DNA from 2 places in the Peptoniphilus hominis (ex Hitch et al. 2025) genome. Region 2 is predicted to be linked to the other one. Evidence: a T-box and tRNA genes for the amino acid it is inferred to sense, from the RefSeq annotation. Region 2 holds a T-box; the other holds one or more tRNA genes.
The links. A T-box is a leader RNA that pairs with one kind of tRNA and senses whether it is charged. The one in region 2 lies ahead of thrS (threonine--tRNA ligase), so its partner is inferred to be a tRNA-Thr.

Region 1 (11,493 bases), on a different contig from region 2:
AAAGGGTGAAAGCTATTTTGCCTATATCTGGTACAAAAATCCAAGAGATACTTACACCAATACCAGAAAAATTCTAAAAGAGTTAAATATTAATGAAAAGAAAGCCCTAGACAAGGGTCAACTTTTTTACAACGCATCTCTTTTGGAGTCAAAGATGATATTTCCAAAGGGAATTATCCCACCAAAAAGAGTTGTAAATTCATTTATTGAATCTTTTGGACTATTCTTTATCCTAATTCTTCTCTTTGCAGTTATGATTTATGGCTCCTTTAATGTTTACAATAATAGAGATATAAAAGAGCTTGCTCTCTTAAAATCTTCAGGCATGACGGAAAAACAAACCAAAAAACTTGTGAAGCTAAAGGCTTTTAATATTTCATTTTTGCCCATTTTAATTGGAACTCTTTTGTCTTACTTAAATGCTATTTTTTTGACATATCTCATGTATATTAACAACCGCATAAGTTATAAAAATATGTCTAAAATTTTAAGTGATAATTTAGAAATGCATGGTTTTAAATTCTATACTCCAGATATTAAATCAATCTTTATAATTTTATTTTTCTCACTCCTAATGGTATATATTTCTGCCATTGTACCTGCTAGAAAAAGTTCAAAAATAAATATAGTTGAAGGTTTAAATGGATTAGATCCCAAAAAGAAAAAACAAGGCAAATCAAAAATTAAAGGCAGCATAGAAAAAACTCTCGCAAAGGATTATTTTAAAACTTACAAAAATACTTATAAAGTGATTTCCATTGCCATTTTGTTATCTGCTATTGCCATGAATGTTCTTTTAGTATCTGTTTCTTATAGAAACATGAACGCAAAATATAATAAATTTGATGACCCTTATAATTTTGAAGCTTATCTTTTTTCTGATTCAAGATTAAATAAAAATATGGTTGATGATCTGAAAAATATAAATTTTGTAGATGAAATTCACATTTTTGAAGAAAAAGATTTTAAGTTCTATAAATCTGATAACAAAAATTTCTTATCAAATAAATTTAAAAATGATTTAGAAAATAAAAGTCAGTCAGAAGATTACTTTGTTAGAATACTTGCTCTTTCAAAGGAGGATTTTAACAAAATTAAAAAAGAAAATAATTTGACAGAAGAAAGTAACTTTCTTTTGTTAAACAAAACACCAAAAAATAATTTTACTCCCTATAAATTTAGAAAATATATTCCTTTAACTGACTCAAAAAATAATACTATAAATCTGAGATATTATGATGGTGGAAAAATTATTAATATCAATAATTTATCTAATATAAAAAAATTCCCTTACAATTTAGAAGAACATCTAGGACTTGGAATTTATATTATCACAAATGAAAATTCTTTTGATGAGTTTATAAAAAAATATGGAAACGATCCAGCTAATCCTGCAAATAAATTTATTGTAAAAATAAAAGCAAAGGAAAATTTAAAAGATGTTTCTGAAGATGCAATAAAAATAATCACATCGTATTTTCAAAAATCAGATTATTCAATCTTTTCTGACATCACAAGAAAAGCTATAGACTCTGAGCAAAGCCGAAATGAAAATCTATTAAGTTTTGGAATTCAAATAATATTCTTAATTATTGCCCTATCCAACGCCTATAATTCTTTTCATGGAAATTTGCGAGCGAGAAAAAAAGAATTTAATCTTCTTTCCACTGCAGGTATGACTAATTCGCAAATTAGAAAAATGATAAATAATGAGCTAAAATTTTTAATTACAAGAATTCTTGCTATTTATGCATTTGTATTTGCCTTATCAGTTTTTGCAAGAGCAAAAAGAAGTCCTTATGAAGTAAATTTTGCTATTAGAGAAATTTTAATTAATATAAATTATCTGCCTTTGTTATTTATTTTTATTGTAACAATAATTGGTTTACTCTTAGCACAAAAAAGTGGCATGAGAGAGCTATCTCGTGATAACATAATCGATAATTTAAAATAAATTAAATTTAAAGGAGACCTAGTCTATTTTGCTTTGGTCTCCTTCTTCTTTTCTATTTATTTTGCCCAATTCATGGAATATTTTACGGCTTCGTGCCATCTCTTCATCTTTTTATCTCTCTCTTCATCTTCCATTATTGGCTCAAAATACTTTTCTACTTCATTGTTTTCTTTTATTTCGTCAATATTTTTCCAGAAGCCAACTGCAAGTCCTGCCATATAACAAGCTCCAAGTGCTGTAAGTTCCACTACCTTTGGTCTTGTGACTTCAACTCCAAGAATGTCTGATAAGAATTGCATCAAGAAATTATTTTTGCTGACTCCACCATCCACTTTCAGAGATTTAATTTTTGTATTTGAATCTTCTTGCATGGCTTCCACTACATCGCAGCTTAAATATGCTATTGACTCCAAGGCTGCCCTTATTATGTGATATTTATTGACTGAACCTGTAAGTCCTACTATAGATCCCCTGGCGTATTGGTCCCAATAGGGTGCACCTAGTCCAGTAAAGGCTGGTATAAAATAACAGTCGTTAGTGTCTTTTACCTTGCTCGCCATATATTCTGAGTCATCAGCTTGGTCAAGTATTCTAAGGTTATCCCTCAAGAAATTAATGCAAGACCCTGCTTCAAAAATTGAGCCTTCAAGAGCATATTTAACCTCACCATTTATGGACCAAGCAATAGTAGATACAAGCCCATTTTGTGACCTTATGAGCTGGTCGCCAGTATTCATGAGTATAAAGGCACCCGTTCCAAAAGTGGATTTTGCCATTCCCTTTTCAAAGGAGGCTGTGCCAAAAAGTGATGACTGTTGGTCGCCTATTGCCGCTGCAATTGGTATCTCGCATCCCAAATATTTTGACTTGCTCTTGCCATAGACTTCGCTTGAATTTTTTATTTCTGGCAGCATGGACTTAGGTATATCAAAAATTTCTAAAAGTTCGTCGTCCCACTTCTTTTCTTTTATGTTAAACAACATGGTTCTTGACGCATTTGTGTAGTCAGTTATGTGAACTTCGCCGTCTGTGAGTTTATAGATGAGATAGGTCTCTACAGTTCCGAACAATAGTTCTCCTCTATCTGCCATTTCTCTCGCGCCTTCTACATTTTCAAGAATCCATCTGATTTTTGTGGCAGAAAAATAGGGGTCTATTACTAGGCCTGTCTTTTCTTTTATTTTTTCTTCAAGACCCTTTTCTTTTAACTCTTCGCAATATTTTGAAGTCCTTTTACATTGCCAAACTATGGCGTTATAGACTGGTTCCATAGTCTTTTTGTTCCAAACAATTGTCGTCTCTCTTTGGTTTGTTATGCCTATTGCAGCAATATCCTTTGGGTCTATTCCCTTACGAGACATAGCTTCCACTGCAGTACCAATTTGCTTTGACCAAAGGTCTTCTGCTTCTTCTTCAACATAGCCAGGCTTTGGAAAGTGTTTAATTAATTCCTTTTGAGCAACTGATACTGGATTTCCTTTTTTATCAAAAATTATAGTTCTTGCAGATGTTGTACCTGCATCAAATGCCATTATGTATTTCATTTAATCACCATCCTTATTATATCATTAATGATAGATTTTTTTGCAATTTAACTTTTTTCCAATAAGTGCTATAATTATTTTAATCTTTGCTGATATGGCTCAGTTGGTAGAGCAATTGATTCGTAATCAATAGGTCGGCGGTTCAAATCCGCCTATCAGCTCCATTTTATATGAGAAAAGCTGACTTGTAAAAGCCAGCTTTTTTTATCTTCCATATTTTTCTATAATATTATCAATCATCTTTGAATCTTTTGAACTGATATTGTAATAAATATTGTTTACTCTAATAGTAAGTCCAGTCTTCACAAATGAGATCTTGTTGCCGCTTGTAAAGTAGACATTTATATAGTTTGCAATCTCAGCATTGGTGTCCTTGTTTGCTTGTTTTCCTCTCAAACTATTTAAATCTTTTACTATTTTATTTACAGTTTTATCTTCCTTTATTGTCTTCATATTATCTGTCTTAAATCCGATTATTTCGATATAATCTACATCTTTTGGATTGATATCAACTATTTTATTTCGCGATGAAACTAGGCTCACCCCAAAAAACATAATCACCACAAAAAATATGAAGAGAACAATTTTTGATTTATTTGATTTTCTTCCTTTTCTCGCCATTATATATATAAAACTCCATTCATAAATACGTAAGCTCTTCCCCCGACGCGAACTCTATTCTCTCTATCAGCTATACTTGTGTAGACCTCGGAAATTCTGCCAATGTAATCGCCCTGTATCGCTGTTAAACTCTTTTCTTCAGTGATTTTATTTGAGCTCAAATAATACATGGTTGCAGCAGTTGATGTGCCACTTCCAAACTCTTCGTCTTCACCAATTATTGGAGAAAAAGTTCTCTGTTTAATTTCTTTTCCATCCTTCGTTGTAAAGGCGTGAATAGAAATTATATTTTCTTCCTCTGAAATTTCTAGTGCCTCTTTCTTATCGAGGACGATTGAAGATAGGGCTCTTTCATCTTTCACAGGCACTAGAATGTCGCAAGTTCCTGTTGAAATTTTTTCCATAGTCAAGTTTTCGCAGATTTCAAGTCCAATATCGTCCTTCTTTAAATTTAGAATCTTTAGAATTCTATCTTGGTCCTCAAATTTTTCTTCTAAGAGAACATCTAAATTCATGTAGACATTTTGAATTTTTCCATCCTTATATTCAAGCTCAACTGGAATCTTTCCAATTTTTGTGTGTTGAATAATTTTCTTTATGCCTTCATCTTCACTTTTAATATATTCATTTTCTGCTAGAGCATAAAAAGTTGCAACTGTGGCGTGTCCACACAAGTTAATTTCTCCATCAGGAGTAAAAAACCTTGTCAAATAACGGTCTCTATCCAGTTCTCTTACAAAGACAATTACCGATTGATTTATGTCTTTGGCAATATTTTCCATGTCGAGATCAGTGAGTCTTCCATCGTCAATTACAACTCCTGTTGAATTTCCCATAAAGGCCCTATCTGAAAAGGCTGATACTAAATATGTTGTATAAAATCTCTTCATATGTCACAAAGCCCTCTGTAAAATATAATCTGCAATCCTTGATAAGTCTTCATCACCATAATATTCGATCTCAATCTTTCCGATTTTTCCTCTTTTTTTGATGCTTACCTTAGTTCCAAGTGTTCTCTCAATTTCAGTTCTTAGGTCTTCTATGAAAATATCCGCAACCTCTCTCTTATCTGCCCTTGTGTTTCCACTATTGTCGTTAACAGGAAGGGAGTGCTTAATAATTTTCATAGCTTCCTTGTACTGTTTGTCGCCATCTTTAATAGATAGCAAATTTTTTCCATGAGATGTGCTGATTTTTTCTTCTTCCAGTAGTTTTAAAACTCTTGGGTCAAGCTTTAAAAGTCTAATGGTATTTCCAATATATTGTCTACTCTTGCCAATTTCATCTGCAAGTTCCTTTTGTGTCAAATCTTGTGAATCCAAAAGGTGTTTGTAGCTCATGGCTTCTTCTACTGGGTTTAAATCTTTTCTTTGAATGTTTTCTATAATTGCAATTCTGCTTGAAATTTCGTCAGAAACATCTTTTACAATAGCAGGAACGCTTGTGAGTCCTGCCTCTATTGCAGCTCTATATCGTCTTTCTCCAGCTATAATTTCGTACTTTTCATCCTTTTTCTTGAGAAGTAGGGGTTGAATTACTCCATATTTTTCAATGGATTTTGATAGATCTTTTAACTCATCTTTGTCAAAATTTTTTCTTGGCTGATCTTCATTTGGAACAATGTCAGCTAGGTCAACCTCCATTAGTTTTGAAGTCTCTTCTTCTATAACTTCTCTTATTTTTTCGCTAGATGTTAAGAAATTCCCAATTCCTCTTCCTAGTCCTGTTTTTTTAGCCATCTATTTCACCTATTACTTCCTTGGCAAGATCTGTATAAGCCTTTGCTCCCTTGGATTTGCTGTCATAATCAAATATGTTCATTCCAAAACTTGGTGCCTCTGCCAGCCTAACATTTCTTGGTATAAAAGTTTTAAAAACTTTGTCCTTAAAGAATTTTTCCACTTCTTCCACAACTTGATTGGCAAGGTTAGTCCTTCCATCGTGCATGCACATTACAACACCCAAGATCCTCAAATTTGGATTAAAATTATCTCTTACAAGAGTGATTGTATCCATGAGTTGTGAGACTCCTTCAAGGGCATAGTACTCGCATTGCACAGGAATGAGTATTTTGTCGCTTGCCACTAAAGACATCATAGATAAGATTCCCAGTGAAGGAGGGGAGTCAATGATTACAAAATCATAGTCTTCTTTTACTTTATCTATCATCTTCTTCAACTTGTATTGCCAATCATCGTATCTTGCAAGTTCAATTTCCACACCAGCAAATTCTCCACTAGATGGGATGATGTCAAGTTTATTAAAGGAAGTTTTATAAATTGAATCAATCTCTTCGTCAATGACAAAGTCGTAAATCATATTTTGAAACTCGTATAGACCCAGCCCTGATGTTGCATTACCCTGAGGATCCATGTCGACTATAAGAGTCTTTTTGCCTCTCAAAGCCAGTGCTGAGCTTAAATTTATGACGGTGGTGCTTTTGCCAACTCCGCCTTTTTGATTAAAAACTGTAATTACAACAGACATTTTTTACCTCATTTCTATATTATTAATAATACCATGTTTGAAATTTTTTTGAAAGATTAAGCAAAAAAATAAGCTCCAAAAATTTATTTTGAAGCTTCGCTCTACGTGGAGCATTTTTATTTTTTATTTAGGCTCTACGTGGAGCATTTTTTATTTTTGACTTCATGCTCTATGTAGAGCATTTCTTTTTTAATCTCTTTATATTATTTATTATAGTGGCGACTTCCTTGGCTTTCCTCCGCCTCTTGGATACTTTTTATCTGTGTGTTTAACCTTTTTTATGACAATTATATAGTGGTCAATGTCATTAGGTAGGGGAGTGTGAAGAACATTTTGAACTTCTCCGCCCATTACTTCTATGGCTCTTTTTGCGTTTTTTAATTCTTCTTCATACTCCGGACCCTTTTGAGAAATAAAATATCCACCAACTTTTACAAAGCCCATGGCATATTCTGTAAGAGTTGATAAGTTTGCGACAGCTCTTGATACTGCAAGGTCATATTGTTCTCTATAATCTTCTGTCCTTGCAATTTCTTCTGCCCTTGCATGAATTGCCTTTATCTTTGTAAGACCAAGCTCTTCTATCACTCCATTCAAGAAGTCAATCCTCTTTCTGAGAGAATCAAGTAGTGTTATGTCCAGATCTTCATTGTATAGCTTTAAGGGTAGTCCCGGAAAGCCTGCGCCAGTTCCAATGTCTATGATTTTTTTCTCTCCATCAAATAAACCAGTCTTAAAAAGACTAAGTGAGTCCAAAAAATGCTTTACATTAAAATCATCGTCTTCAGTAATTCTTGTGAGATTGGTGTGCTTATTGTATTCGAGAATTAATTCTTTATATTTTTCAAATTTATCAATATTTTTCGTGTCCAGACCGAAATCTTCCATGTAATCAATTAACATTTTTTCTCCTCATTTGTTCAAGGTGTATCAAAAGTACATTTATATCTGCTGGCGAAACTCCCGTTATTCTTGAAGCTTGACCAATTGATTCTGGTCTTATGTCTGAAAGTTTTTCTCTCGCTTCTATTCTAAGTCCGTCCATATTTTTATAGTCAATATCCTTTGAAAGCTTTTTATTTTCAAGCTTTTTAAATTGTTTAATTTGTATTTCTTGCTTTTTGATGTAGCCTTCGTATTTTATTTCTATTTCAATATTTCTTATTACATCATCGCGAACAAAAGGTCTGTCCTTGTCAAAAACTTCTAGCTTTTTGTAGTCTAGTTCAGGTCTTTTTATGAGCTCATAAAGTGAGAAGGAGTTTTGAGTTTCAGTTGAACCAAGGCTTTCAAGAATTCTGTTATTTTCTGCAGTTGGGTTGATTTGAATTTTTTTAATTCTAGCAATTTCTTCTTCAATTGCATTTTTTCTGTAAAGATAAGCCTCATACCTCTCATCATCTACAAGTCCAATGTCTCTTCCTTTTTGAGTAAGTCTCAAGTCGGCATTGTCCTGCCTTAGTGTAAGTCTATATTCTGCTCTTGAAGTCATCATTCTATAGGGTTCAAGGCTTCCTTTTGTAACTAAGTCGTCTATTAAAACTCCAATGTAAGCCTCTGATCTATCTAGAACAAAGGGCTCTTTTCCCTTAACTTTTAAAGCTGCATTTATTCCTGCAACGATTCCTTGGCATCCAGCTTCTTCATAACCGCTAGAACCGTTAATTTGTCCTGCAAAAAATAGTCCCTCGTAGTCCATGTGCTCCAAGCTTCTCTTTAAAAGAGTTGCATCAATTGCATCATATTCAATGGCATAGGCAGGTCTTAAAATTTTGCAGTTTTCCATTCCAATTATTTCTTTATAAAATTCTTGTTGGATTTCTACTGGTAGGGAAGAGGAAACTCCTTGGATATACATTTCATCAGTTGTAAGTCCTTCAGGTTCAATGAAAACTTGATGGGCATCTCTATCTGCAAATCTTGTTACCTTATCTTCAATTGATGGGCAGTATCTTGGACCCTTTCCCTCAATGTCGCCAAGTGCCAAGGCTGATCTTCCAATGTTTTCTCTTATAATGTCGTGACATTTTTTTGTAGTGTAAGTTAAATAACAAAGCTCTTGGTTAATGTCATATTCTTTGTCTATGTTTAAGAAAGAAAAAGGAACAATTTTTTCGTCTCCATGTTGCTCTGTCATGACTGAATAATCTATTGATTTTCTTAAAACTCTTGCAGGAGTACCAGTTTTTAGCCTTCTAAGCTTCATTCCAAAATCTTTTTCAAGGCTTTCTGAAAGATAATTTGCTGGTCCAAAGCCACTTGGTCCAGAAGAATAATTCACTTCTCCCATAAACACCCTGGACCTTAAATAAGTTCCAGAGCAAATTACAACGCATTTAGTCTTGTATTTTGCTCCATTTTTAGTCAATACCCCAGTAACTTTGTTGCCCTCTTTTAAAATTCTAATGGCTTCATCTTGCACAAGATAGAGATTATCTTCATTTTCCAAAACTCTCTTCATCTCTTCGTGATACTTTCTCTTGTCGGCCTGAACTCTAAGTGAGTGAACTGCTGGACCCTTTGAAGTATTAAGCATCCTTGATTGGATAAAAGTCTTGTCTATATTTTTCGCCATTTCTCCACCAAGGGCGTCAATTTCACGCACTAGGTGTCCCTTGCCTGTGCCGCCAATGTTGGGGTTACAGCTCATTTGTGCAATTGAATCCAAGTTTATACATAGTAAAAGAGTTTTTGCACCAAGTCTTGCAGAAGCAAGAGCAGCTTCACTGCCTGCGTGACCTGCTCCAATTACTACTGTGTCAAAATCTCCAGCTTCAAAATATTTAATATCTGACATCTTTACCTACTTTCCTATACAAAAATCAGAAAATACTCTGTCCAAAATATCTTCTGTAGTAATTGTTCCTGTTATTTCAGAAATGTGAGCAATTACATTTTCAAGGTCAACCTCAATTAAATCTAAAAACACCCTTTTATTTAAACTCTCATTTACCTCTAAAAGCTCTTTTTTTGCTTCCCTTAATGCATTTATATGTCTCAAATTAGAAAGCACCGTATCGGAGGAAATTTGAAGCTCTCCATCAAAAAACAAATCTATAATAAGTTTTTCGACTTTCATTACTGATTCATTTTCCATAACTGAAAGTCTCAAATAATCATCTTTAAAATATTTTTTTATTTCATCATCAGAAATCTTTTGTTCTAAGTCGTCCTTGTTTAAAATAATAATATGTTTTTTATTTTCAATTAATTTTAAAATTTCCTTGTCATCTTGGTCGAAGTCTCTGGATAAATCAAAAATTGCAATTACAAGGTCTGCATCCTTTAACTTCTCTCTTGCAATATTTACGCCGATTTTTTCAACTTCATCCTCAGTCTCTCTAATGCCGGCAGTGTCAGAAATTTTTAAGAGAACTCCATCTAAATTGATATAATCTTCAATTACATCTCTTGTTGTTCCTGCAATGTCTGTTACAATTGCCCTGTCGTACTTTAATAGACCATTTAAAAGAGAAGACTTGCCAACATTTGGCTTGCCAAGAATTACTGTGTTTATGCCGTCTCTTAATAGTCTTGAGTTTTTAGAATTTTCAAGAAGTTTATCCATCTTTTCCAAAATCTTATTACTTCTGTCGAGAAGGTCGTTGTAGGCAGCATCTTCTATATCTTCGTCAGGAAAATCGATGTTTGCCACAATTAGCGCCTGCATAGAAACAAGTTCATCCTTTAATTTATTTAAAACTTCACTTAAGGCACCACCAAGTTGATTTAAACCAAGGTCAAAGGAAATGTCTGTCTTGGCTTTAATAAGGTCTATTACAGCTTCGGCTTGAGTTAAATCAATCCTACCATTTAAAAATCCTCTCTTAGTAAACTCGCCTTTTTCAGCAAGCCTTGCGCCTTTTGAGAGAATTAAATTTAAAATTCTCTTCACAGAGACAACGCCACCATGACAATGGATTTCTACAATATCTTCTGCAGTGTATGAGTGAGGTCCCTTCATCTTAACTACTAAAACCTCATCAATTTTTTTGTCACCGTCACATATATGACCGTATAAAAACTTTCTGTTTTCAGCCTCTGCCATCTTAACTTTACTTGCAGACACAAAAATCTTATCTATTATATTTATTGAATCGTCGCCGCTCATTCTTACAATGGCAATACCAGCTTCGCCAATTGCAGTAGAAATTGCAGCAATAGTATCATTTAAATTTCCCATAAAATCAGTCCTTTTAAACTATATTACTACAATTAAAGGAAATAAAAAAGAAGGCTTTTAAAATAAAGCCCTCATAAATATTTTCTTTTTAATATTTTCTTTCCTTTTGAATTACAACTTTTCTAAAAGGATCTTTACCTTCAGAGTGTGTAAGCACTCCTTCATAATCTTGCAAGGCTGTATGGATAATTTTTCTTTCATAAGAATTCATAGGCTCAAGTTTAACTGACCTACCAGTCTTAGTTACCTTATTGGCCATTTTCTTTGCAAGATTTATAAGAGTTTCTTTTCTCTTTTCTCTATAACCACTAGAATCTAAGTTGACTCTAATATATCTTGAAGATTTTTTATTGACTATCAAATTTAAAATATATTGAATTGAATCAAGAGTTACACCTCTTTTTCCAATTAAAATTCCTAGTCTATTTTCATCTCCATTGACATTAATAGTTAGAACATTATCCTTAAGTTCCATTTCCACGCTGTTTTCAAGTTCAAAAGTATCAAGAATTTTTGAAATAAATTCTCTGGCAGCATCTAAAATTTCTTGGTTTTCTTCTTCAATGCTCTTTGTGCCTTCTTCTTCATCAATAACTTCTTGAGCTTCTTCAGTGGAAACTTCATTGTTTTCGATTTCAAGTTCAACATCATCGTGAACTACTTCCTGGCTCTTCTCTGTTTCAATTTCTTCATTAAATATTTCA
Region 2 (11,493 bases):
ATATTATCTTGCAACTGTTATTAGGTCTTACAGAATGGCAATTGACGCTTACTATGCCGACAGAGAGAATTATAAGTACGATCCCTATCTTTTGGAAGAGATAAAAAAAGTTAGCCACAGAGATTTTACTACGGGATTCTTTTATGGCAAGGCCAATGAAAATTCACAAGTCTATGAAGACAACTCCTACATCAGGGGCTATGACTTTGTGGGAATTGTCCTTGATTATGACAAGGACTCAAAGATAGCAACTATTGAGCAAAGAAATAGGGTCTTTGTTGGCGATGAAATCGAAATTTTTGGCCCTGGCATCAAACACTTCGACTACAAAATCGAAAGGATGTTAGATGACAAGGACAAGGAAATTGAAGTTGCAAACAAGGCAAAGCAAATTTTTAAGATAAAAATAGATAAGCCTATTGAAAAAGGATTTATTTTGAGGAGAGAAAATGAAGACTAAAGCCTGCATTATTGGCATATGTGGTGGAAGCGGCAGTGGAAAAAGTACTGTCACAAAAAAATTAATTGAGCTTATTGGAAAAGAAAATGTATCTGTAATTGAGCAAGATTCTTATTACAAGGACCAGTCAAATCTCGCCTTTGAAGAGAGAGTAAAGACTAACTACGACCATCCTCTTGCCTTTGATAACGACCTCTTATTTAAGCACTTAGAGATGTTAAAGGAAGGCAAGGAAATTGAAAAGCCAATTTATGACTTTTCCCTTCACAACAGAAAGAAGGAAAAGGAGATAGTTTATCCAAAGCCAATTATAATTTTGGAAGGCATCTTAATTTTTAGTGAGGTAAATTTAATCGACATTATGGACATAAAAGTCTTTGTGGACACAGATGCCGATGTCAGAATTATTAGGAGAATTAAAAGGGATATGCATGAGAGGGGAAGGTCTCTTGACTCAGTAATTGATCAATACATGGCAACAGTAAGACCATCTCACCTTCAATTTGTTGAGCCTTCAAAGAGGTATGCCGATATAATTATTCCTGAAGGTGGCGAAAATGAAGTGGCAATTGATCTTTTATACCAAAAAATTAAATCTTTAGTATAAAAAACATTTGACAAGACAAAAACTATGTGTTATCATATCATCTGTTATTAAAGAAGAAGTCCGCTTCTCACCTAATGGCAGGGTCATTTAGGTTGTTTAAAAATTATGATGAATTTGCGGGCATCTTTGGGTGCCTGCTTTTTTAATTTACGGAGGTGCTTAGAAATTAAAGAACTTCAAATCAATGAAGAGATAAGGGAAAAGGAAGTCAGATTAGTAGATGATGAAGGCAATCAATTAGGCGTTGTGCCTAAGATGCAAGCCATCGATTTGGCTATATCTAAAAAACTGGACTTAGTCAATGTTGCGCCAAACGCAAAACCACCAGTATGTCGTATAATGGACTATGGTAAATACAGATACGAACAAGAGAAGAAAGAAAAAGAAGCTAAGAAAAAACAAAAGGTAATCAATATTAAGGAACTTAGATTAACTCCTAATATTGAAGATCATGACTTAAATACTAAAGCCAATAGAGCTATTGATTTCTTAAAAAATGGTGACAGAGTTAAGGTTTCAGTTAGATTTAGAGGTAGAGAGATGGGTCACACTGATCTTGGACGAGATGTTCTCGACAAGTTTTATGATTTAATTTCTGAGTATGGAGTTGTGGACAAAAAACCTAAAATGGAAGGAAGAAGTCTTGTGATGTTCCTTTCAGAGAGAAAAGACAAAGATAAGTCTGATAATTAAGGAGGATTTTTATGGCAAAAATGAAAACTCACAGAGCTTCCGCCAAGAGATTTAAGAGAACTGGTTCTGGAAAGCTTAGAAGATTTTATGCTTATAAAGGACATTTAACTGGTAAGAAAACTGCTAAGAGACTAAGAAAACTTAGAAAGGGCAGTTTAGTTTCTAAAGGTGATCAAAAGAGAATTGATCACATGATCCCTTAATAGGAGGTAAAGATGGCTAGAGTAAAAAGAGGCGTTAACGCTAAAAAAAGACATAATAATATCCTAAAACAAGCTAAGGGATATTTTGGTGCCAAATCAAAATTATATAGAACTGCAAACCAAGCTGTTATGAAATCTCTAAACTACTCATACATTGGTAGAAAACAAAGAAAAAGAGATTTTAGAAAACTTTGGATTACAAGAATTAATGCTGCTGCAAGAATTAATGGCATGAGCTATTCTAAATTTATTAATGGTCTTAAGAAAGCTAACATTAACATTAACAGAAAGATGCTTTCTGAAATGGCTATTAATGATCCAGAAGGTTTTGCTAAACTAGTTCAAATTGCAAAGGAACAATAATTTTATGCTCCCTTTAGGGAGCTTTTTTTGTATAATGAATATATAAAAAATTTTTTGAGGGTATTATGATTAGAAAATTAAAAAAGAATCCACCTCTTATAGTATGCCTTTCTTTTTTTGCACTGATTTTCTTGGGCGCCTGTCTATTAGACCTTCCCATAGCAAGTGCAAATGGCGAGAGAATTGGATTTTTAAATGCATTCTTCACATCTACATCGGCATCCTGTGTAACGGGACTTATTGTCGCCAACACTGCCACTCAGTGGACTGCCTTTGGCAAAGTCGTTATAATTATTTTAATTCAAATTGGGGGTCTGGGCACAATGGTGTTTTTGTCCCTTGTTGCCATGGCACTTAACAAGAGAATTGGAATTACTGAGAGAAGAATTATAAAGGAACAGACAAGTGCAGACACTAGCAAGGGCATCATTAGACTTGTAATTTATATTATTAAATTTTCTTTGACTGTAGAACTTATTGGGGCGATTTTACTTGCCACAAAATTTATCCCAGACTTTGGACTTGAAAGAGGAATTTTATTTTCTATCTTTCATTCGATTTCTGCCTTTTGTAACGCAGGCTTTGACATCATAGGCAATTCTCTAACGGATTATGTGTCTGATTTTACTGTCAACATGACAATTTCTATTTTAATAATTTTTGGCGGTTTAGGTTTCACAGTTTTTATTGACATATATAGAAAGAAAAGATTTAAAAATTTAAGTCTTCACTCAAAGGTTGTAATTTCCTTTACGGCAATGCTACTTTTAGTGGGCACTCTTGTTTTTTTCTTAATTGAATACAGGAGTCCAGCTATGGCAGGTTTGTCTCTAAAGGGGAAAATTTTATCTTCCTTCTTTATGTCTGTCACATCGAGAACAGCTGGCTTTAATACAATTGACATAGGAAAGATGCAAGAAGGTTCTGTAATTGTAACTATAATGTTAATGTTTATTGGTGCCTCTCCAGCATCAACTGGTGGAGGAATTAAGACTACAACTTTTGGAGTTTTATTATCATCAACAATTTCTGTTTTAAGGGGAAATAAAGAGACAGAAATATTTCACAAGACAATTCCCTATAATACACTTATTAAATCTCTTTGTATTTTCACCTTGGGATCTTTCTTAGTAATATTTTCTTCTCTTTGGATTACACTTATTGAGCAGGGGAAATTTTTATATTTAGATATTTTATACGAAATTGTTTCAGGCTTTGGAACAGTTGGTATTAGTAGAGGAATCACTGCAGATTTAAGTTCTCTTTCAAAGATAATTTTAATTGTCTTAATGTATCTTGGAAGAGTGGGAGCGGCAACTTTAGGTGTGGGAATTTTAGATAATCACAGAAAGAAACACACGAAATATTCAGAAGGAAAAATAATAGTGGGGTAATTTATGAAGACATTTATTGTATTTGGCTGTGGTAGATTTGGTTCTACTGTTGCCACAAGATTATATGATTTAAAAAATGATGTTGTAATTGTAGATTATGACGAAGAAAAAATTGACGCAATTTCAGAAAATGTCACTGAAGCAGTTATATGTGACCTTGAAGATGAAAAGGCAATGACAGAGCTTGCACTAAAAAATTATGATGTTGCAGTAATTGCCATTGGAGAAAATCTTGAAGCTGCCGTCATGGCAGTCCTTGCATCAAAGGAAGCGGGAATCGAAAAAGTTATTGCCAAGGCACCTAATTATAGATTTGGAAAAATTTTGTTAAAGTGTGGGGCAGATAAAATTATTTTCCCTGAAAGAGACATGGGATTTAGACTTGCAAATAATTTATCCAATGATTATTTACTAGATGCCAATGAAATTTCTAAGGGCTATACTATTTATGATTTAAAGGCAAGCCCAAAGATGAATGGTAAAGAAATCCGTGACTTAAAACTTAGAGAGGATTATAATTTTAATGTTTTAATGGTTAAGAGAGCTGGAGAAAATTTTGTAAACCCTCTTGCTTCTTTTAAGATAAAAGAAGAGGACATCTTAACAGTTTTAGGTTCCGATAAGGATATTAAAAGATTTACAGAAGTAAATTAATAAGGGCAGTTGCCCTTATTTTTTTTTTTGCAAAATTTATAAAAATTTTTTTAGAATGAATTCATATACAAGCATTAGCCAAGCTATGAGGTTAAAGACATAGGAGACTTTGCCTCTTAGTTTTTCGTCTTTAATTATTTTTGTGTATTTAGTCAAAAAGTATCCAAACAAAGCAGTAAAATAGACAATTATTTCAAGATATTTATTCATAAAATCACCACCTTTTTTATTTTATCACAAGAAAAAATTTTTTAAAATTAATCCTTTGTTTACATATTGACCTTTATAAACTACAATTAAGTTAATACATAAAAGAAATCAGAAAGAGGAGAGACAATGAAAAAATTAAAAAAACTTTTACTTATGACTTTAGTGGCGACTTCACTAATTGCCTGCAACAAAGACACAAACACAGCTAATGCACCTAAGGAAGAAGAAAAAAAAGAGCCAGAAAAAATAGTTTACTACACACCACTTACTCATGAAGAAAGAGACAATGAAGAACAAGCCAAGAAGAAAATCTTTGCAGTAATGCTTGACAACCACGATGATGCAAGACCTCAAGCACAAATTTCTAAGGCTGACATAATTTATGAGTACAGAGTTGAAGGCGAGTTTACAAGATATATGGCACTCTTCCAAAGTAATTTCCCTGAAGGTGTGGGACCAGTTCGTTCTGCAAGACCTTACTTTGTGCAAACTGCCAAGGAATACAATGCAATTTATGCTCACTGGGGCGGCTCTGAAGCAGGACTTGCTGAAGTTAGAAATAGACACGTAGTTGACCTTGACGGAATTGCCCTTGAAGGAATAGTCTTCCACAGAAATAAAGATGTTGGCAAGCGCGCACCCCACAATGGATATATTTCCCTTCCTGAACTTGAAAATTATTTAGTTGAGAAAAAGGGCGTCGATGTAAATGACAACACTGTATCACTAAATTTTTATGACGAGATAGCAGAAATTGAAGGTCTAGATGTAAAAGAAATCACACTAAACTTTAACCAAAATTATAAGACAAAATTTATCTATGATGATGCAAGTGGAAAATATAAATACATTCGCCAAGATAAACCTGTTATTGATGAAGCGACAGGCGAAGAATTTTCTACAGATAACCTAGTTGTCCTCTTCCAAAAGGGAGTAGTTGCTGGACCTAAGGGAACTTTAAAAATGGCAAATATAGGAAGCGGCTCAGGACTTCTTCTTCAAAAGGGAAAACTTGCTCCTATAACTTGGGAAAAGGAAAATGAAGATGCTAGGACAATCTTAAAATATCCTGATGAAACTGAAGTTAAATTTTACCCAGGCAGAACTTTCTTTTCTATAGTTGATGAAGAAAAGGATGCTGTTTATACATTGCCACAAATTGATGAAGATGGCGCAGATGATCCTTCTGCAAATACTAATGCAAAGGCAGAAGACCAAGCTGAGAAATAATAATTTTTAAAATATTTTTCTTGGGTAAATATAAGCACGAGGTGATATTATGATTAATATGACAAAAATTGACTATGTTATTAATACTACTGGAGCATCCTATGAAATTGTGAGAAAGGCACTACTTGATAGCGACGGCGATGTTGATGACGCTATAAAATTTATCAATGAAGGAAGATACGAAGAGGCAGCTGAGGCTTCAAAGGTTTTCGAAAGCGAAGAAGAAAAAGAATCCTACGAAAGTCGCCAAGGTAAAACAGGCAGAGAATATGTTGACGAAGTTATAAATTATCTTGACGAAATTGTTGACGCAATAAAGGAAATTTGGAGAAAGGGCAATGCAAGCAGACTTCTTGTTGAAAAAGACAATGAAACAGTTTTATCTCTTTCCCTAACTACATCTGCCATTGGAATGATTTTGGCGCTTCCTGCATCACTTATTGGACTTTCTGCAGCCTATGTTTATGACTACTCCTTTAAAATAATTATGGAAAATGGCGAAGTCATTGATGTCAAAGAATATTTAAAAGATAAAAGTAAATTCAAATAAAAAGTGAAGAGCCCTGCGGGGCTTTTTTCTTTAAGGCGAGGAGCAAAATGATAATCACAAGTAAAAACAATGAGACCTATAAATTTTTAAAGAGTTTAAAGGAAAAAAAATATAGACAAGAGCATGGACTTTTTATGGTGGAAAAGCCTGTGGTAATGGAAGAGGCAAGAGACTTTAGACCCAAATATATTGCCATAAATGAGTCTTCCTTTAAGGAAAATAAATTCACTGACATAATAAAAAGAGTGAAGGAAGAAGACTTATTTATTTTTTCAGACAATATTTTCAAAAATCTTTGCGATGCAGTGACTTCACCTGGCATAATCGCCTACTACAGTGAGGTCCACAGAGAGTTTCATGAAGAGTCTGGGAAATTTTTGTACTTAGATGACATAAGAGAGCCGGGAAACCTTGGAGGCATAATAAGATCTGCTGATGCCTTTGACCTTGATGGTCTAATTATTTCGCCAAACTCCTGCGATTTATACAATCCAAAGACAGTTAGGTCCTCCATGTCATCAATTTTTAGGGTCCCAATATATTTTATGAGCCGGGAAGATTTGGTGAATTTAGATTTTAATATTATTGCAACTTCTCTTGACAATTCAAGATCCACAAGGGACTATAAATTTAAGGACAAGGACATTGTTGTAATAGGCAACGAGGCAAAGGGCGTTTCAGAATTTTTGATGTCTCATGCCAAGGGGTTTTTAAATATTCCAATCTCTCCCAATGTTGACTCCTTAAATGCCAATGTTGCGGCATCAATAATAATTTACGAGATGATGAAATGAAATATGTAATTGTGGCAGAAAAATTTCCAGAAAAATCTTTAAAAATATTAAAAGAATATGGGAAAATTGTTAGAACAAAATCAAATAAAAATTTAATGAAAGGATTAGACACTCATCCAGATATTTTAGTCCATCCACTGCCCAGTGGAGAGCTTGTTGTGGATAGGGATAATTTAGAATACTACAAAAAATTTTTTCCAGACAAAAATATCATTCCATCACATTCAAGTTTGTCAAAAAAGTATCCAAAAGATGTGCCCCTAAATGCCTTCACTTTTAAAAATTATTTCATCCACAACTTAAAATTTACAGATCAAGTTCTCTTAGATTATTACAAAAATTCTGGCTATGAGATGAAAAATATTAAGCAGGGATATGGCAAGTGCTCCTCACTTGTGACCAATGACTTTATCATTACAAGTGACGGCGGAATTTATGAAAGCCTAAGGGATTTTATACCAATTTATAAAATAAAGCATGGAGAGATTAGGCTTCAAAACTTTAACTACGGTTTTATAGGTGGTGCAAGTGGAGTCTTGGGCAAAAAAATATTCTTCACAGGAGATTTTTCTCATCACTCCTCCCATGAAGAAATTTTAAAAATAATAAAAAAATATGATTATGAAATTGAAATTTTATCAGATGAAACAATAGAAGATTTTGGTTCTATTTATTTTATTTAAAACTTATGTAAAAATGGAAAATATAAAAGATGGTATGTAGAAGGCTTAATTCCCTTCTTTAATACCATCTTTTATTTATAATATAATTATTAGGATATTTATAAACATATACTATCTATTTATTTTTTTGTTAAGAATTTTTTCATATAAAAATTTATTGTCATCAAGGTAATCAAACATTAACTTAGAAAGCAAATCTTTAAAAACTAAATCTTCTTCAAGGTAAGATTCTTTAGAAACCCCAGAAATGTAAGTCATCTCTGTTAGAAGTCTACCACTATTTGTAGACATATATTTAGTCTTTTCTTCAAGTATAAAAAAAAGAAAATTACCATATTCTGCTTCACGAGGATCCACATACTCTATACTTTTTTCATTTTCTATAATTTTAAAGAGACGAAAGGACATGTCTTCTATCTCAACATTTAACTTAATATTTCCAACGAAATACTTTGCATTTTCACTAAGCATATACTTCTTGTAAGGAGGTAATTCTGAAAAATTAAGTTCAACAAGGTCAAATTTATTTTTGAGATAATTTATAAGGTCTTTTGAATCCCTCTCGCCAATAGGAATTAAATGCTTGAACATTTTAATTTGAGTTTCATAATTCATTTTACTTTTACATCTCCTTAAAGGATTATTTTATGATAAGAATCATAAAACAATTTAAAAATTTCTTTCTCATAAAGTTCTCCCTTTACACAAACATTATAATTTCTCAATCAATTATTACAATTAAATTATACCAAAGAGAGAAAAATTTTGTTTTAAAAACTTTTCAGAGGGTAATAAATATTAGTAAGTTGAGAGAGAATTTCTCTTGGCTCTTGAATTTTTAAAGATTATATGTTAATATAAGAGCAATTTTAAAAATGGCTTTGATAAGAAGAGTAAATTATATAAAATTTTTAGAGAGGAAACGGCTGGTGCAAGTTTCCAATTTTATATTTTTGAAAACTAACTTGGAGCCCCATAGCAAACTATGGCGTATGGATGCGTTAAATCCCTCGAGTTTAATTAAGGTGGAACCACGGTCATCGTCCTTTGGGATGATGACTTTTTTTATTTTATTTTTTAATTTTAGGAGGATATGATGATAATTAAATACCCAGACGGATCACAAAAGGAATATGAAAGTGGCGTAAAGGTAAGTAAAATTACTGGAGATATCTCCCAAGGACTTCTTAGAGATTCCCTTGGAGCTGTTGTCAATGGAGAAATTTTAGGACTTGACGATGAAGTTTATGAAGATGCTCACTTCAAAGTTGTAAAATTCGATGACATTGAAGGAAAGAAAATTTTATGGCACACTGCATCTCACTTAATGGCTTATGCAATTAAGGAACTTTATCCAGAAGCAAAATTTGCCATTGGACCTGCAACTGAAACAGGCTTCTACTATGATCTAGACCTTGAACACAGATTTGTAGATGAAGACCTAAAGGCAATTGAAGATAAGATGAAGGAACTTGCTAAAAAAGATCTTCCAGTAGAAAAAATTGAAGTTTCAAGAGAAGAAGCAATAAAGTATTTCAAGGAACAAAATCAAGAATATAAGGTTGAACTAATTGAAGACCTTCCAGAAGATGAAAAAATCACTATGTATAAGATTGGTGACTTCACTGACCTTTGCAAGGGACCACATCTTCTTTCAACTAAAAAAGTTAAGGCAATAAAACTTCTTTCAATAGCTGGTGCTTATTGGAGAGGCGACTCAAACAACAAGATGCTTCAAAGAATTTATGGTATTGCCTTTGAAAAGCAAAAACAATTAGATGAATACATTGAAAGACGCGAAGAAGCTGAAAAGAGAGATCACAGAAAACTAGGTAAAGAACTTGACCTCTTTAGCATGCACGAAGAAGGACCTGGCTTCCCATTCTTCCATCCAAATGGAATGATTTTGAGAAACACTCTACTTGAATGGTGGAGAGGAGTTCTAAATGAAAATGGTTACGGAGAAATCCTAACTCCAATTATCTTAAACGAAGCCTTGTGGCACAGATCAGGACACTGGGATCACTACAAAGACAATATGTATTTCACAAAAATTGACGATGGAGATTATGCTGTTAAGCCAATGAACTGCCCAGGCTCAATTTTAGTTTACAATTCAAATAATCACTCTTATAGGGACCTTCCAATTAGACTTGCTGAATACGGAATTGTTCACAGACACGAACTTTCTGGAGCCCTACACGGACTATTTAGGGTAAGAACATTTACTCAAGACGATGCCCACGTTTACTGCTTATTCTCACAAGTAAAAGACGAAGTATTTAAGATGATTGACCTTGCTGATTACCTATACAGCACTTTTGGCTTTAAATATACAATTGAACTTTCAACAAGACCAGATGACTTCATGGGCGACATCGAATCATGGAACTTGGCTGAAAAGTCACTTAAGGAAGCCCTAGAAGAAAAGAAACTTCCATACACAATTAACGAAGGCGACGGAGCTTTCTATGGTCCAAAGATTGACTTCCACCTAGAAGATGCCATTGGAAGAACTTGGCAATGTGGTACAATCCAACTTGACTTCCAACTTCCAGAAAACTTTGACTTAACTTATGTTGATGAAGATGGAGAAAGAAAGAGACCAGTTATGCTTCACAGAGCCCTACTAGGTTCAGTTGAAAGATTTATGGGTATCCTAATCGAACACTTTGCAGGTAAATTCCCACTATGGTTATCTCCAGTACAAGTTGAAGTTATTCCTGTATCTGACAAATTTAAAGATTTTGCAGAAAAAATTGCAGACAAACTTCACGCTGAAGGACTTAGAGTTCATCTTGATGGCCGTACAGAAAAAGTTGGCTACAAGATTAGAGAAGCACAAGTTAAGAAGATCAACTACATGCTAGTAATTGGAGAAAAAGAAGAAACTTCAGGCAAACTTTCTGTTAGAAAGAGAAATGGCGAAGAAGTAGCTGATGTTGATGTAGATGAATTTATTGCATCACTAAAAGAAGAAATCAAAAATATGACAATAACTGACTAATTTTTAATTTTTCAGTTGAAAATCTTATTAAATAAAGATAAAATCTAAGCAGGTGAAAGCCTGCTTATTTTTTTATGAGGATTTGTCTAAAAATAGCAAATAATTTCTTTACAAAGCCAAGTCCTTGTGATAAAATACATTGATGTAACCGCACAGAATAGGTTTTAAACTTAGGTGCCTATAATGGCGAGTCTTGTAATGAGGAGGTGCTACAATGTACGCAATTATTGAAACAGGCGGAAAACAATATGTTGTTGAAGCTGGTGACAAAATTAAAGTTGAAAAATTAGATGTAAAAGAAGGCGACAAGGTAACTTTTGACAAAGTTCTTTTTGTTTCAGGTGATGAGACTAAAGTTGGTGCTCCATTTGTTGATGGTGCAAAAGTAGAAGCTAAGGTATTGGCACAAGGTAAGAACAAAAAAGTTGTTGTTTACAAATACAAATCTAAGAAAAACGAAAGAAAGAAAAACGGACACCGTCAACCATACACTTTAGTTGAAATTTCAGGTATTAACTAATGACTATTATTGACCTTTACAAAAAGGGCGATTATTACTGTGGATTTAAGTCTTGTGGTCATGCAGAGGGCGAATTTGATAAAATTGTCTGCTCCAGCATTTCAACTCTCACTCAAACTCTTTAT

Region 1: it encodes a tRNA-Thr, which carries the amino acid that the T-box ahead of thrS (threonine--tRNA ligase) is inferred to sense. The anticodon was not compared.

What each region holds. Positions count from the first base shown of each region.
Region 1 is NZ_JBBMFO010000023.1:4,511-16,003, forward strand. It holds gene WMO19_RS07220 (ABC transporter permease) at 1-1,954, shown strand, start outside; gene glpK (glycerol kinase GlpK) at 2,011-3,498, opposite strand; tRNA gene WMO19_RS07230 (tRNA-Thr) at 3,587-3,662, shown strand; gene WMO19_RS07235 (hypothetical protein) at 3,703-4,119, opposite strand; gene WMO19_RS07240 (PhzF family phenazine biosynthesis protein) at 4,119-5,009, opposite strand; gene WMO19_RS07245 (ParB/RepB/Spo0J family partition protein) at 5,013-5,858, opposite strand; gene WMO19_RS07250 (ParA family protein) at 5,851-6,606, opposite strand; gene rsmG (16S rRNA (guanine(527)-N(7))-methyltransferase RsmG) at 6,817-7,509, opposite strand; gene mnmG (tRNA uridine-5-carboxymethylaminomethyl(34) synthesis enzyme MnmG) at 7,499-9,403, opposite strand; gene mnmE (tRNA uridine-5-carboxymethylaminomethyl(34) synthesis GTPase MnmE) at 9,410-10,789, opposite strand; gene jag (RNA-binding cell elongation regulator Jag/EloR) at 10,878-11,493, opposite strand, start outside.
Region 2 is NZ_JBBMFO010000005.1:34,679-46,171, forward strand. It holds gene WMO19_RS03075 (peptidase U32 family protein) at 1-460, shown strand, start outside; gene udk (uridine kinase) at 450-1,067, shown strand; gene infC (translation initiation factor IF-3) at 1,173-1,760, shown strand; gene rpmI (50S ribosomal protein L35) at 1,772-1,963, shown strand; gene rplT (50S ribosomal protein L20) at 1,976-2,326, shown strand; gene WMO19_RS03100 (TrkH family potassium uptake protein) at 2,392-3,720, shown strand; gene WMO19_RS03105 (potassium channel family protein) at 3,724-4,374, shown strand; gene WMO19_RS03110 (hypothetical protein) at 4,411-4,584, opposite strand; gene WMO19_RS03115 (DUF3048 domain-containing protein) at 4,711-5,814, shown strand; gene WMO19_RS03120 (DUF4342 domain-containing protein) at 5,864-6,364, shown strand; gene WMO19_RS03125 (TrmH family RNA methyltransferase) at 6,412-7,158, shown strand; gene WMO19_RS03130 (DUF6873 family GME fold protein) at 7,155-7,841, shown strand; gene WMO19_RS03135 (hypothetical protein) at 7,953-8,456, opposite strand; T-box leader at 8,714-8,892, shown strand; gene thrS (threonine--tRNA ligase) at 8,938-10,848, shown strand; ribosomal protein L21 leader region at 10,985-11,052, shown strand; gene rplU (50S ribosomal protein L21) at 11,063-11,368, shown strand; gene WMO19_RS03150 (ribosomal-processing cysteine protease Prp) at 11,368-11,493, shown strand, end outside.